3 regions of the Streptomyces sp. NPDC050085 genome follow, and region 3 is predicted to be linked to each of the others. Evidence: riboswitches for the same ligand, from Rfam matches in the RefSeq annotation. Region 3 holds a riboswitch; each other region holds the start of a gene.
The links. A riboswitch is a leader RNA that binds a small molecule or an ion and turns the genes downstream of it on or off. The one in region 3 is predicted to bind cyclic di-AMP.
Positions count from the first base shown of each region.

Region 1: linked by a shared signal. The riboswitch ahead of ACIBUY_RS16000 (M23 family metallopeptidase) and the one ahead of ACIBUY_RS28920 (transglycosylase family protein) in region 3 are both predicted to bind cyclic di-AMP.
Region 2: linked by a shared signal. The riboswitch ahead of ACIBUY_RS19440 (NlpC/P60 family protein) and the one ahead of ACIBUY_RS28920 (transglycosylase family protein) in region 3 are both predicted to bind cyclic di-AMP.

Region 1 is NZ_JBITJZ010000003.1:769,740-774,262, forward strand. Features, by position in the region: gene ACIBUY_RS15985 (alginate lyase family protein) at 1-415, shown strand, start outside; tRNA gene ACIBUY_RS15990 (tRNA-Met) at 474-547, shown strand; gene ACIBUY_RS15995 (PP2C family protein-serine/threonine phosphatase) at 743-1,846, shown strand; cyclic di-AMP (ydaO/yuaA leader) riboswitch at 2,051-2,187, shown strand; gene ACIBUY_RS16000 (M23 family metallopeptidase) at 2,199-3,236, shown strand; gene ACIBUY_RS16005 (aldo/keto reductase) at 3,424-4,371, shown strand; gene ACIBUY_RS16010 (PrsW family intramembrane metalloprotease) at 4,372-4,523, opposite strand, start outside.
Region 2 is NZ_JBITJZ010000004.1:714,838-719,360, reverse strand. Features, by position in the region: gene ACIBUY_RS19445 (NACHT domain-containing protein) at 1-1,473, shown strand, start outside; gene ACIBUY_RS19440 (NlpC/P60 family protein) at 1,480-2,679, opposite strand; cyclic di-AMP (ydaO/yuaA leader) riboswitch at 2,687-2,869, opposite strand; gene ACIBUY_RS19435 (ScyD/ScyE family protein) at 3,129-4,229, shown strand; gene pcrA (DNA helicase PcrA) at 4,300-4,523, shown strand, end outside.
Region 3 is NZ_JBITJZ010000008.1:286,275-290,797, reverse strand. Features, by position in the region: gene eno (phosphopyruvate hydratase) at 1-831, opposite strand, end outside; gene ACIBUY_RS28920 (transglycosylase family protein) at 1,261-1,953, opposite strand; cyclic di-AMP (ydaO/yuaA leader) riboswitch at 1,958-2,113, opposite strand; gene ACIBUY_RS28915 (transglycosylase family protein) at 2,295-3,284, opposite strand; gene ACIBUY_RS28910 (cytochrome P450) at 3,488-4,523, opposite strand, start outside.

The sequences.
Region 1 (4,523 bases), on a different contig from region 3:
CCCGGCGGAGCTGCAGCGGTACTGGTTCGGGCAGAAGACCTTCAAGGACGGCCTGTCCCAGGAGACCTGCCGCAACTTCAAGCACGCCAGCTACTCCCTCGCCGCGACCTCCCACATGGCCGAGACCGCCTGGCACCAGGGTCTCGACCTGTACGGCGAGGTGAAGGACCGGCTCGCGGCCGCGCTCGAGTTCCACTCCAAGTACCAGCTGGGCGCGAAGGCCCCGTCCTGGCTGTGCGGCGGGAAGGTGCAGCGCGACATGGGCCCCGACACGGAGGTCGGGCTCAGCCACCTCCAGGGGCGGCTGAAGATGGAGATGCCCCAGACGCGGAAGCTCACGCAGAAGCAGCGGCCGGAGGGGACGGACGACCTGTTCGTGGCGTGGGAGACGCTGACGCACGCGACCGCCGCGTAGGCCCCTGACAAGCGATTCGCGTTCCGTCGCCCTGATGGCGTACTGTTGGGTTCACCGACGCGGGGTGGAGCAGCTCGGTAGCTCGCTGGGCTCATAACCCAGAGGTCGCAGGTTCAAATCCTGTCCCCGCTACTGAAGGCCGAGGCCGGAATCTTTCGAGATTCCGGCCTCGGTTCGTTTTCCGGTGCCCCGGTCGGTCGGTCGCCCCGTCGCGCCGTCGCCCGGTCATCCGGTCGCCCGGTCATCCGTATGGGCCAGCACTGCTCGCCTCCACCCCCTACTCCGGGAACCCTTGGCACAGGGCGCCGGACGGCAGGGAGAACACAGGTGGGGCAGCGAGGAGGGCGGCACAGAAACGGCGCGGACACCACCCGCACCCGTGCCTTCCTGCGCCTCCTGCCCGCACTGCTGATCATCGGCGGCGCGGCCTACGAGTACTTCACCCCGTCCGGGTTCTCCGGTGCCCCCCTGTTCAGCGCGGCGCCCCTCGCCGCCGCCCCGTTCTTCTCGCTGGGTAGCACGATCCTCGCCGGGGTCTGCTCGATCGGGGCGATCGTCGCCGTCCATCTGCGCTTCAGCCACGCCTTCCACTCGGACAACATCACCGAGATGGTCACCGTGGCCACGGTGTGCGTCCTGGCCTGTTTCATCAACCGGATCGTGCGCCGCAGCGACGAACAGCTCGCCTCCGCGCGGCAGATCGCGGAGGCCGCCCAGTTCGCGGTGCTGCCCGAACCGGCCGGACGGATCGGCGGGCTGAACGTCGCGGCGCGCTACGAGGCGGCCCAGGCCGGCGCGTTCATCGGCGGTGATCTGTACGCCGTGCAGGACACCCCGCACGGCGTACGCGTCGTCGTCGGCGACGTACGGGGAAAGGGGATGGGCGCGGTCGCCGCGGTGGCCGTCGTGATCGGCGCGTTCCGGGAGGCCGCCGAGCAGGAGGGCAGCCTGGAGGCGGTCGCCCAGCGCCTCGAGCGGGCCCTGGCCAGGGAGGGCACCCGGCGGCGCGGCATCGACGACTTCGAGGGGTTCACGACCGCGGTGCTCGCCGAGATCCCGCACGGCTTCGACCTCGTACGCGTCCTCAACCGCGGCCACCCCGAACCGATCGTGCTGCTCGACGACGGCACGGTCAGCATGGTCAGGCCGGAGGAGGCCGCGCTGCCGCTCGGCATGGGCGAGCTCGGCGCCTGGCCGGACCGGGCCACCGAGGCCCCGTTCCCCGCGGGGGCGACGCTGCTGCTCTACACCGACGGGCTGTCCGAGGCGCGGGACGCGCAGGGCGCCTTCTACGATCCCGTGGCCCGGCTCTCGGGGCGGCTCTTCCCCGGGCCCGATGAACTCCTCGCGGCGCTGGCCGAGGAGGTGCGCCTGCACACCGGGGGCGGCGCCACGGACGACATGGCGCTGCTCGCCGTACGCCGGCCGTAACTCTCCGCATAACAATTGACGCATCGTCAGAAATGAGACGTGTTCGGAGTGTCGGTCAAGTGGACCCGTTCTGCCCGGTCTTGATGGCTTAAGTCCTGGCCAAAGACGTGAACGATCAGTGGGAACGGCTTGGAATTACTGTCTGCTGTCTATTAACGTTCGATAACGCAGCGCGGTCGTCCCAGCCGTCACAAGAGATGGCTCCGTGCGCACGCGCCTAATCCCGCAAGGGAGCCGGGGAACCACCAACATGGGGTGAATCGGGCGGTACTTCACGTCCGTAGGAGACCTTCCTGCTCCGAACCCGTCAGCTAACCCGGTAGGCGAGAAGGAAGGAAAGGAGAGCGCCTTCGTGGCGTCGAACCGTCCTGCCCCCGAGTTCTTGCACGGCTCCACCGACAGCGAATTCGGTGTCGAGCAGGAGAGCTGGGAGGAGTGGAATCCCACCGAGGAATCCGTCCGTCCCGTCCGCGGCAGGCACCGCGTTTCCCGGCAGCGCGGCGGACTCGCGCGCAGCTCCACGGTCCTCGGCGTCGGCGTGATCGCCGCCGTCGGCGCGGGCGGCATCGCCACCGCGCAGGGCGGCAAGCCCCCGGTCCACATATCGATGCCCGACCTCTCCTCGGTCAAGGACTCGCTGCCCGACGCGAAGTCCCTGCCCGGTGTCGGTGCACTGATATCCGACTCCGACGAATCGGGCTCCTCGTCCTCCGCCGCATCCGCCGCCCCGCTCACCACCGTGGGCAACGGGCAGTCGGACGCCGGCGAGGCGCTGCGGGCCCGCATCATGCAGCAGGCCGAGACGCAGCAGGACGCCGCCGACGCCAAGGCGCAGGCCGTGGCCCAGGAGGCCGCAGCCAAGAAGGCCGCGGCGGAAGCCGCCGCCAAGCAGGCCGTCGCGGAGAAGAAGGCCGCTGCCGAGAAGAAGGCGGCGGAGGAAGCGGCCAAGAAGAAGGCCGAGGCCGAGCGCCTCGCCCAACTGGCCAAGAGCTACAAGCTTCCCGTCGCCTCGTACACGGTCACCGGCACCTTCGGACAGCCCGGCTCCATGTGGGCTTCCGGTTACCACACGGGCCTCGACTTCGCGGCCCCCACCGGTACGCCGATCTACGCGATCCACTCCGGCACCGTCACCGAGGCCGGCTACGCGAACGCGTACGGCTACCGCACGATCATCACCCTCGACGACGGCACCGAGCTGTGGTTCTGCCACCAGTCGTCGATCAACGTCAGCGTCGGCCAGAAGGTCAACACCGGCGACGTCATCGGCCGCGTGGGCGCCACCGGCAACGTCACCGGGCCGCACCTGCACCTGGAGGTCCACCCCGGCGGCGACGCCACCGGTGTCGACCCGGCGGCGTGGCTGCGCGGCAAGGGCCTCACTCCCTGAGCCACCGGCTCCCCGAACAACCGGCGGTCCTGACGGCAACCCCCCGACGTCAGGGCTGCCGGTTCCGCCGTGCGCCCGTACGGCGTGCGGTGTCTGTGCGGCGTGCGGTGTCTACGGCTGTGTCTGCGGCTGTGTCTGCGGCCGTGTCTACGGAATACCGCATTCTGTACGGGCGTTGAGCTGTCACATGACTTCTCTTCGCAAGCTCGGCTCCTCCGACCTCGAGGTCTTCCCGCTCTGCCTCGGTGGCAACGTCTTCGGCTTCAGCGCCGACGAGGCCGCGTCGTTCGCGGTGCTCGACGCGTACACCGCCGGCGGGGGCAACTTCATCGACACCGCCGACTCGTACTCGGCCTGGGCGCCCGGGAACCAGGGCGGCGAGTCCGAGACCATCATCGGCAAGTGGGTCAAGGCGCGCGGCAACCGCGACGACGTGGTCATCGCGACCAAGGTCGGCCGCCACCCCGACTTCCTCGGCCTGCGCGGCGACAACATCAAGGCCGCGGCCGACGCCTCCCTCAAGCGCCTGGACACCGACTACATCGACCTCTACTACACGCACTTCGACGACGACGAGACCATCCCGGTCGAGGAGATCATCGGCGCGCTCGACGAGCTCGTGAAGGCGGGCAAGGTGCGCGACATCGCCGTCTCCAACATCTCGCCCGAGCGGCTGCAGGAGTCCCTCGACTTCTCCGACCGCGAGGGCCTCGCCCGTTACGTCGCCATCCAGCCGCACTACAACCTCGTGTCCAGGGACACCTACGAGGGCGCGCGGCAGGACATCGCCTCGCGCGCCGGGCTCGGCGCCGCCCCCTACTTCGGGCTCGCCTCCGGGTTCCTGACCGGCAAGTACCGTCCGGGTGTCGCGGTCGACAGCGTCCGCGCCGACAAGGCCGGTGCCCACCTGGACTCGGCGCGCGGCCAGAAGGTCCTGGTGGCGCTCGACGAGGTCGCGCAGGCCCACGGCGCCGAGGTCGCCACGGTCGCCCTCGCCTGGCTCGCCGCGCAGCCCACGGTGGCCGCGCCGATCGCGTCCGCCCGCACGGTGGAGCAGCTGCCCGCGCTGCTCGCGGTCGCCGACCTGGAGCTGACCGAGGCGGAGCTCGCCCGTCTCACCGCGGCCTCCGCCTGATCAGTAGCGGTACGGGTTGTACGCGGGGCCGTGTCCCATGGGCGGGCCCGCGTACAGCGGCGGCACCCAGACCGGGGCCGCGGTGCGGGAGGCGTACGCGAGGGCGGGCTGTGCGCAGCCGCGGCGCTGCCACATCGCCTGCAGCAACTCCC
Region 2 (4,523 bases), on a different contig from region 3:
ATGCAGCGGTTCTGCGCGCCGGACGCCGGCCGCGCCGCAGAGGACCTCCTTGTGCTCGTACCCGCCCCGACCTCGTACGACCCCAGGGAGTTCCTCATCCACCTCTTCGCCGAGGTGTGCCGCAAGGTCACCGGTGCGGACAGCGGCGCGGACGGCAGGCCGGGGCCCGAGCCGGGGCAGCGTGCGGTCCGGCTGCAGCGTGCGGGTGCGGCCCTTGCGGTGGTGGCGGGCGGTGTCATCGCGTTCTGCGCCGGGCTCTGGCCCGACCTCAGCGACGTCCTCGGCCGGATCTGGACGGTGAGCCCGCGCTGGCTGTGGCTCGCGGGCGGGCTGCTCCTGGTGGCCGTCGGCTTCGGCTGGGCGCGCGTGGTCTCGCGCCGTTCGGCGACACGCGGCCACCGGTATGCGGAGGGTCGGGCCGATGCCGCGGCCCGGGGCCATCTGCGCATGCTGCACTACCAGTTGACCGTGCTGCGCAGCCGCACCGCCCAACTCGCCGTCCCCGGCGGCCTGCAGCTGGCCGAGGGTGCCCAGGTCCAGCACACGGAGCAGGTGCTCGCCTACCCCGAACTGGTCGCCCGGTTCCGCTCGTTGCTCGACCTCGTCGCTCTCGAACGGCGCCCGCTCGGTGGCCGCGTCGTCATCGGCATCGACGAACTCGACAAGCTGGGCGACGCCCAGGAGGCCGAGCGATTCCTCAACGACCTGAAGGTGATCTTCGGGATCAGGGGCTGCCACTTCCTCGTCGCGGTGTCCGAGGACGCCCTCACCGCCTTCGGCCGCAGCGTCCTCGACGTGCGCACCACCTTCGACAGCGCCTTCGACCGCGTGGTCGCCGTCCGCCCGCTCGGGGTCGACCAGGCGCGTGCGCTGCTCGAACTGCGCGGGGTGTGGCTGCCCGAGCCGTACCTGTGGCTGTGCCAGATCCTCTCGGGCGGACTGCCGCGCGACCTGCTGCGCGGCGTGATGAGCCTCGCCACCACGCGCGCCTTGCGAGACGTGGCCGAACTCGCGCCGCTGGCAAGCGAGTTGATCCAGGACGACGCGCGCACCGTGCTCTCCGCGCAGACCCGGTTCGCCGCTTCTCTCGCCGGGGACGAGGCACCGGCCGTGGCCCGGTGGATCGCCGACGCCTCGCAGGCCCCCGTCACGGCTGCCGACTGGGAGGCGCTGATCCAGGACGCGCCGACGATCCCGCCGCAGGACTACCGGAGCGCGCACACCGTCAGCCAGGTCCGTGCCTATCTCGCCCTGGGCGCCACCTTGATCCGTACGTTCGTCGAGGGCGACACCGCCGACACCGCCGACACCGCCGACGTCGCCCCGCACCTCGCACGGCTGCGCGCGGCGGGTCCGGACGCCGTGGACCTCCTCACCACCGCACGCGCCAAGCTCGCGGTGGAACCCGAGGCGTCGTGGGCGGCGGTGGCCCGGTACCGCAGGGCGATACCGGGACTCGCACCGCTTCCCTAGGGCCGGTCAGGCCGGGCGCACCACGCTGTGGATCGACGCCGTGCCGTCGTAGTAGATGGACTCCTCGCGCACGTACGCCCCCGGCTTCGGCGCGTGGATCATCATGCCGTCGCCGAGGTACAGGCCGACGTGGCTGATGTCGTCGTAGAAGAACACCAGGTCGCCCGGCTGGATGTCGGAGAGGGGAACCGTCGTGCCGACCTCCACCTGGTCCCAGGTGGTGCGCGGCAGCGAGATGCCGGCGGCCTTCCACGCGGCCTGCGTCAGGCCCGAGCAGTCGTAGGAGTCGGGGCCCGTGGCACCCCACACGTACGGCTTGCCCTCCTGGGACTTGGCGAACGCGAGCGCCTTCGCGGCCTTGGCGGCGTAGCCGGAGGAGTCCGAGGAACCGGAGCCGTCGGACGAGCCGGACGAGCCGGACGAACCCGATGAGCCGGAGGACTCCTCGTCCTTCTTCGCCTGCTCGGCCTCCTGGCGCTTCTTCTCCTCCGCGGCCTTCTGCTGCCGGGCCAGCTCGGCGGCCTTCTTGCGGGCCGCCTCCTCCTTGGCCTGCGCGATCTTCGCGAGCCGCGCCTTCTCCTCGGCCGTCAGCTTCGACAGCAGCTCGCGCGCGTCGGAGAGCTTCGTCTGCACGCTCTGCTTCGAGGTCTTCAGCTCGGTCTGCGACGTGGAGAGCTGCTCCAGGCTCTCCTGCGCCTCGGTGCGCTTCTTCGCGGTCGTGCGCGCCTGCGTCTGGAAGTCGTCGACCGCCTTCTTCTGGCGGGACGTCATCCGGTTCATCAGCTGGTCCTGCGCGAAGTAGTCCTCGGGGTTGTCGGCGAGGAACATCGTCGCGGTGTCGCTGACGCCGCCCGTGCGGTACTGCTCGGCGGCGAACCGGCCCAGCTCCTGGCGGGCCGCGTTCATCTTCTCGGTGCGCTGCGCGATGTCGTCGAGAAGCTTGTCGACCTGCTTCTTCTTGGCGGTGGTCTGCTCCTTGGCGGAGTTGTACTTCTGCGTGGCGACCTCGGCCTGCCGGTACAGGGTGTCGACCTTCTTCTGCACCTCCTCCAGGCTCGGCCGGTCCGGCTGCGCGGGCGCGGCCTGTGCCGTCTGCGAGAGCAGGGCGACGGAGGTGAGGGCCGCGGTCGTGATCCCGACCGCGGGCGTGGTGCGAAGACCGCCGGTTATTCGGGAGCGGGTGCGCGGCTTGCGGTGCGACGCCAAGAGAGGCGACTCCTTCCGTGGTCCGCCTACCGGGTTAGCTGTCGGGTTCGGGCTGGTGGTACTCGCGTACGGAAGGCTGCCCTACGGTCAACTGCCCTGTCTGCATGAGCTGTTGAGCCGATTCACCCCAAGGTCGGTTGGGTCCCCGGTTCCCTGCCTCACGGCGTACGGGACTCGGCGGGGGCTGCCCGCTCGCCGCGTTGCTCGCGGGCGGGGGGACGGGCTGCCCGAGCAGCACCGTAGCCAACTCGTGTTGCTGCTGTGAAGGTTGATGTTCGATATGCCCGATACATTTTCGTGACCTTGGCGCCGGGCCTCGCTCCCCGTGGTCAATCCGGAAGGATCTGCGCCGAGTTGTCCGTGGATTGCCCGGAGTCTTCCCGGAGTTACGGAGTCCGCCGACTTGTCCCTACTAGGGTCCTGCCCCCATGGACTGAGGGGGTACGGAGATGAGTGTCAGCAGCCAGGGACGCAGGGCCGTCGCCGCCACCGCCGGGGCCGCGGTCGCGGTCGGCGTCGCACTGAGCGCGGGCCCGGCCGTCGCGACGCCCGCAACGCCCGCGGGGCCCGCCGTCGAGGTCCTCGCACGCGGGCTCGACAACCCGCGCCAGCTCGCCGTCGACCACGGACGCCTGTACGTCGCCGAGGCCGGCCGGGGCGGCAGGAAGTGCCTGCCGGGCGGCGGACCCGAGGGCGACACCTGCATCGGCACGTCGGCCGCGGTCACCAAGATCTACTGGGAGGACGGACAGCGCAAACGGTTCCGCTTCGTCGAGGGCCTGCCGTCCGCCGCCACGAAGGACGGCGGCTTCGCGACCGGCCTCGACGGCGTCTCCGTGCGAGACGGCCGTGCCTGGGGCGTCATGACGTGGGCGCCGCCCGACCAGGTGCCCAGGGGCAGGCCGTGGAACACGCTCGGCAAACTGCTCCGGCTCGACTGGGGCCGCTACCAGGTCGCCGCCGACATCGCGGCCGTCGAGCTGAAGCACAACCCGCACAGGGCGAGCGTCGACTCCAACCCGTACGCGGTCCTCGCGCTTCCCGACGGGCGGACCGTCGTCGCGGACGCGGCGGGCAACGACCTGATCGTCGTCTCGCCCGACGGAAAGGCGAAGCCGTTCACCGTCTTCCCGAACCACAACGGCCACGAGGCGGTCCCGACCTCGCTCGCCCTCGGCCCCGACGGCAACCTCTACGTCGGCGACCTGAACGGCGAGGCCACCAGGCCCACCGCCCGCGTCTGGAAGGTCAGCCCCCGCGGCAGGATCCTCGGCTGGACGTCCGGCTTCGGCTCGATCACCGGCCTCGCGGTGGGCGGCCACGGCGACCTGTACGTCAGCCAGCTCTTCGCCGGGGCCGTCACCAGGGTCGACCACGGGACGGGGAAGCGTACGAGCATGAAGGTGCCGTTCCCCGCGGGCGTCGCCGTCGACCGCCGGGACGGCAGCGTCTACGTCTCCGCCTGGTCGGTCGCGGACCGTGACGGGACGGTGATGGAGGGCGGCAAGAAGTCCCCCGGCGGCCAGGTCTGGCGGATCACGGGGTTCTGACCTGCCGGTCTTTCGGGTCTTGTGAAGGTGGCGGCGTGGTGTCAGTGGGGCGGCCTAGACTCGTAAGGCGATGAGCAGCCTCTTTGACGACAACTTCCTGGCCAGCCTCCAGAGCGGTACGCAGGAGCCCCCGCCGCCGCCCGAGGAGCCCGAGCACGACAGTGCCCCGGAGCCGATCCCGGACGACCTGTTCGGCGGGAAGTTCGACGTGCCCCCGGCCAGGGACGCCCACTACCGCGACGGCGCCCCGCGCCCGGTGATCGACCCGGCGGCCCTGCTCGACGGGCTGAACGA
Region 3 (4,523 bases):
GGAGACGAGCTCCTCGTAGTACTCCGTCATCTCGGCGGCGGAGCGCTCCTTGCCCTCGAACTGGTACTTGCCGTCCTTGTAGAACTCGGAGGCGGCGACGTCGAGCGCCAGGGCGACCTGCTCGCCCGGGACGTAACCGGCCTGCTTGATGGCCTCGACGATGAGGTCGAGGGCGGCGCGGTTGGAGTCCAGGTTCGGGGCGAAGCCGCCCTCGTCGCCGAGGCCGGTGGACAGGCCCTTGCTCTTCAGGACGGACTTGAGGGTGTGGTAGACCTCGGTGCCCCAGCGCAGGGCCTCGGAGAAGGACTCCGCGCCGATCGGGGCGATCATGAACTCCTGGATGTCGACGTTGGAGTCGGCGTGCGACCCACCGTTCAGGATGTTCATCATCGGGACGGGCAGCAGGTGCGCGTTCGGACCGCCGAGGTAGCGGAACAGCGGCAGGTCGCTGGCCTCGGAGGCGGCGTGCGCGACGGCGAGGGAGACGCCGAGGATGGCGTTGGCGCCGAGCGAGCCCTTGTTGTCGGTGGCGTCCAGGTCGAACATCGCCTGGTCGATCAGGCGCTGCTCGGTGGCGTCGTAGCCGACGAGCTCCGGGCCGATCTGCTCGATGACGGCGAGGACGGCCTTCTCGACGCCCTTGCCCTGGTAACGGTTGGGGTCACCGTCACGGAGTTCGATGGCCTCGAAGGCACCGGTGGAGGCGCCCGACGGGACGGCAGCACGACCCGTGCTGCCGTCGTCGAGGCCGACCTCGACCTCGACCGTGGGGTTGCCTCGGGAGTCCAGGATTTCCCGGGCTACGACGACGTCGATGGACGGCACGAGCATCTCCTTCTGGGATGTGACGCAACTGGGCGGGACGCCTAGGTGACGCAGTCCCGCATTCATGAGCCTAACCGGCTCCCGGGCATCGGCCATCCGAACGCCCGCCCTGTGGGACACGCCGAGAGCGAAATGTTTCTTAACGGAACAAAGACGGGGGCCTCCGGCCGGCGCGGGGTGGGCCATCGGCCCTGGTGGGCGCGGTCCATTGGGCCTGTGCGGGTCGGCGGGGAAGGCTGCGCGGAGCGCATGCCTTCAGGGGCGCGGGGAACTGCGCGAAGCAGGACCACCGGGCCGCGGTCGGCGGACGAGAGAAGCCCCCACCCCGGTTTCCGGGATGGGGGCTCCCCAAGATGAGCGGCCCGTGGGGACGGGGTTACCAGCGGAGCGGTTCGGCGTCCGCCGAGGCCGAGCGCGCTCCTGTACAACCGCGGCTTACTTCAGGTGCAGCTGCTGACCCGGGTAGATCAGGTCCGCGTCGCTGACGATGTCCTTGTTCAGCTTGAAGAGCTTCTGCCAGGTGGTGCCGTGCGCCTCGGCGATCTTGCTGAGGGTGTCGCCGGACTTCACCTTGTACTCGCCGTCACCCTTCTTGACCTTCTTGCCGGTCGGGGTGGTGACGGTCGCGCGCTTCTCGGAGCGCGTGGTGGTCGAGGACTCCGAGCGCTGCTGCTTCGGCTGGGCCTGCTGCTTGGGCTGGCTCTGCTGCTGCGGCTGCTGCTGGGTCTCGGCGGCCGGGGCGGAGTTGCCCGTGGAGGCGCCGGACAGGCCCACGCCACAGCTCGGCCAGGCGCCCTTGCCCTGGGAGGCGAGGACCTTCTCGGCGACGGCTATCTGCTGCGCCTTGGAGGCCTGGTTGGCCGTGGAGGCGTAGGCGGTGCCGCCGTACGCGGCCCAGGTGGAGGCCGAGAACTGCAGGCCGCCGTAGTAGCCGTTGCCGGTGTTGATCGACCAGTTGCCGCCGGACTCGCAGGAGGCGACCTGGTCCCACTCGGAGGTGGTGGCGGCGGAGGCGCCGGTGGCACCCATGAGCGGCACGGCGACGGCGGCACCGGTGACACCGGCGAGCGTGGCGACACGGACGGCCTTGGACGGGCGGCGGTGCTTGCCCTTGCTGGAGAACAGCATGGAGAGATCCCCTCACCGACGCCTACGAGGTGAGCTGTCGGGTTCGGGCCAGTGAGTGCCCGGCCGCGCATCCTTGTGCGCGGCTTAACCCCAAGCCGTTCCGGTCTCCCGAACGGCACTTACCTGGGTCCCCCGCTCCTGCCTACGGCGCTGACGCGTCGACTGTTCCCGTACGGGCGTCGGCAGGATTCGGCGTGACGTCCATCGGGGCCCGCTGTGGCGAGCGGTCACGACCGTAAGCAGTCGATCCGCCCGATTTCAAAGACGATCAGGGTCTTTGAGACTCATGTCTCACTCGCGCAAAAGTGGACATACGCGCCTCAACTCACCCTGAACTCCCGCTACTTTTCGCCCGATTCGAGCCCAAGATCCAGACTCTGACCAGGAAGGATGAGGTCGGGGTCGGCGCCGACCGTCTTCTTGTTCAGGTCGTACAGCGCGGTCCATCCGCCTTGTACGTCATGGGCGTCGGCGATGTCCCAGAGGTTGTCGCCGGAGCGGACGGTGTAGCTCCCGTCGTCGCGCCGGTCCTCGCGCGAGGCGTGACGCCCTTCTCCCGTACGGGAGTCGGCGGAGCCGGCCGCGTCGTCGGCGGCACGGTCGCCGCGGTGACGGCCGCCGGATTCGGCGGGATCGGAGGAGGGCGCCGGGGTGGCGGACGCGGAGGACTCCGGGTCGGCCGGGGAAGTCGAGCCCTTCTGGCCGGACTTGTCCGAATTGCCGGACGCGTTATCGGCGGGCTCGTCGCTCGCCGCGTTACCGGAGGTATCACCCGAGGCGTCAGCTGACGGGGCGTCCGACGCCGAGTCCGACGCACCGGACTTGCCCGACTTGCCGTGACTCTTCTCATGCGAGGCGTCCGAGCCGTCCGGCGACTCGGACGTGTCGGACACGTCGGACGAACCCGTCGGCTGCGGAGACGCGCTCACGCCCGGGTCCACATCGGCCGAGTCGTCGCTCTTGGTGAGACCCGCGAGGATCGAGCAGCTCGGCCAGGCCTGGGGCCCCTTGGCGTCGAGCACCTTCTCGGCGACGGCTATCTGCTGCGAACGGCTGGCCTCGTCGGCGCGCGGGGCGTAGTCCAGGCCGCCGTACTGCTCCCACATCTCCTGCGAGAACTGCAGCCCGCCGTAATACCCGTTGCCCGCGTCCAGGCTCCACTGGCCGCCGGACTCGCACTCGGCGAGCTTGTCCCACGTCGTGGTCGAGGCGGCGCTCGCGTTGGTCGCGGCGAGCAGCGGGATCGCGATGGCGCTGCCGGTGATGCCGGCGGCGACGACGAGAGCAGGGGCCTGACGGGGGCGACGGTGACGACCGTTCCCGGAGAGCATGCGGTGGCCTTTCGCGAGATTGATGCTGCTACGTGCGACGGGTGGTGCCGGTGGTGCCTCGGAGGCGCCTGTCGCGATGACTGGTGAACGTAGCGGGACTCGAACGCTTGTCACAAGTCGATGCAGCGGAGATCACGTGAAAGTCACAGGTTTGACGAACCGTCAGATCTTTAGGGTCCGCTTAAGGTCTGGACCGGCCCGGGTCAACCGTCCTGACGCGGCGTGAACTCGACCGGCAGCGTGCGCAGTCCACGCATGATGAGGCCGCCGCGCCAGCGCAAATCGGCAGGTTCCCCCGCAAGTCGCAGGTCCGGCAGGCGCGTCAGGAGGGTGGCGAGCGCGGTCTGTCCTTCCAGGCGGGCCAGCGGTGCACCGAGGCAGTAGTGGATGCCGTGGCCGTAGCCCAGGTGCTGGTTGTCGCGGCGCGCGAGGTCGAGGGTGTCGGGCTCGGCGAAGCGCTCGGGGTCGCGGTCCGCCGCCGCGAGCACCACGAGGACCGGGTCGCCGACGGCGATGTCCTGGCCCCCGATGGTGAGGGGCTGGGTCGCGAAGCGCCAGGTCGCCAGTTCCACCGGGCCGTCGAAGCGCAGCAGTTCCTCGACGCCGGTCTCGAGGAGACCGACATCACCTTCTTCGAGGGCCAGTTGGAGGCGTTCGCGTTGCTCGGGGTGGGTCAGCAGGGCGTACGTGCCGTTGCCGATGAGGTTGATGGTCGTCTCGAAACCGGCGAACAGGAGGATGAAGGCCATCGCGGCGGCCTCGTTCTCCGTCAGGTGCTCGCCGTGGTCGGAGGCGCGGATGAGGCCGGAGATCAGGTCGTCACCGGGCTCGTCGCGCTTGCGGTGGATGAGCTCGACCAGATAGTTCCGGATCTTCTTGACCGAGCGGGCGACGCCGCCGCGCGGGCCCCCGCCGTGGCGGATCATCATGCCCGCCCAGTCCCGCAGGTCGTCCTGGTCCTCGCGCGGGACGCCGAGCAGGTCGCAGATGGCGTAGATGGGGAGCGGGAAGGCGAAGTCGTGGATCAGGTCGGCCTCGCCCTTGGCGGCGAACTCGTCGATGAGCCGGTCGGTCAACTCCTGGACGCGAGGGGCGAATTCGGCCACCGTGCGCGGGGTGAACGCCTTCGAGACGAGGCGGCGCAGGCGCGTGTGGTCCGGCGGGTCGATGTTGAGCAGGTGCGTCATCAGCTCGGCCTTGCGCTCGCCCGGGATGCCGGTCTTGCCCTTGGCGTGGCTC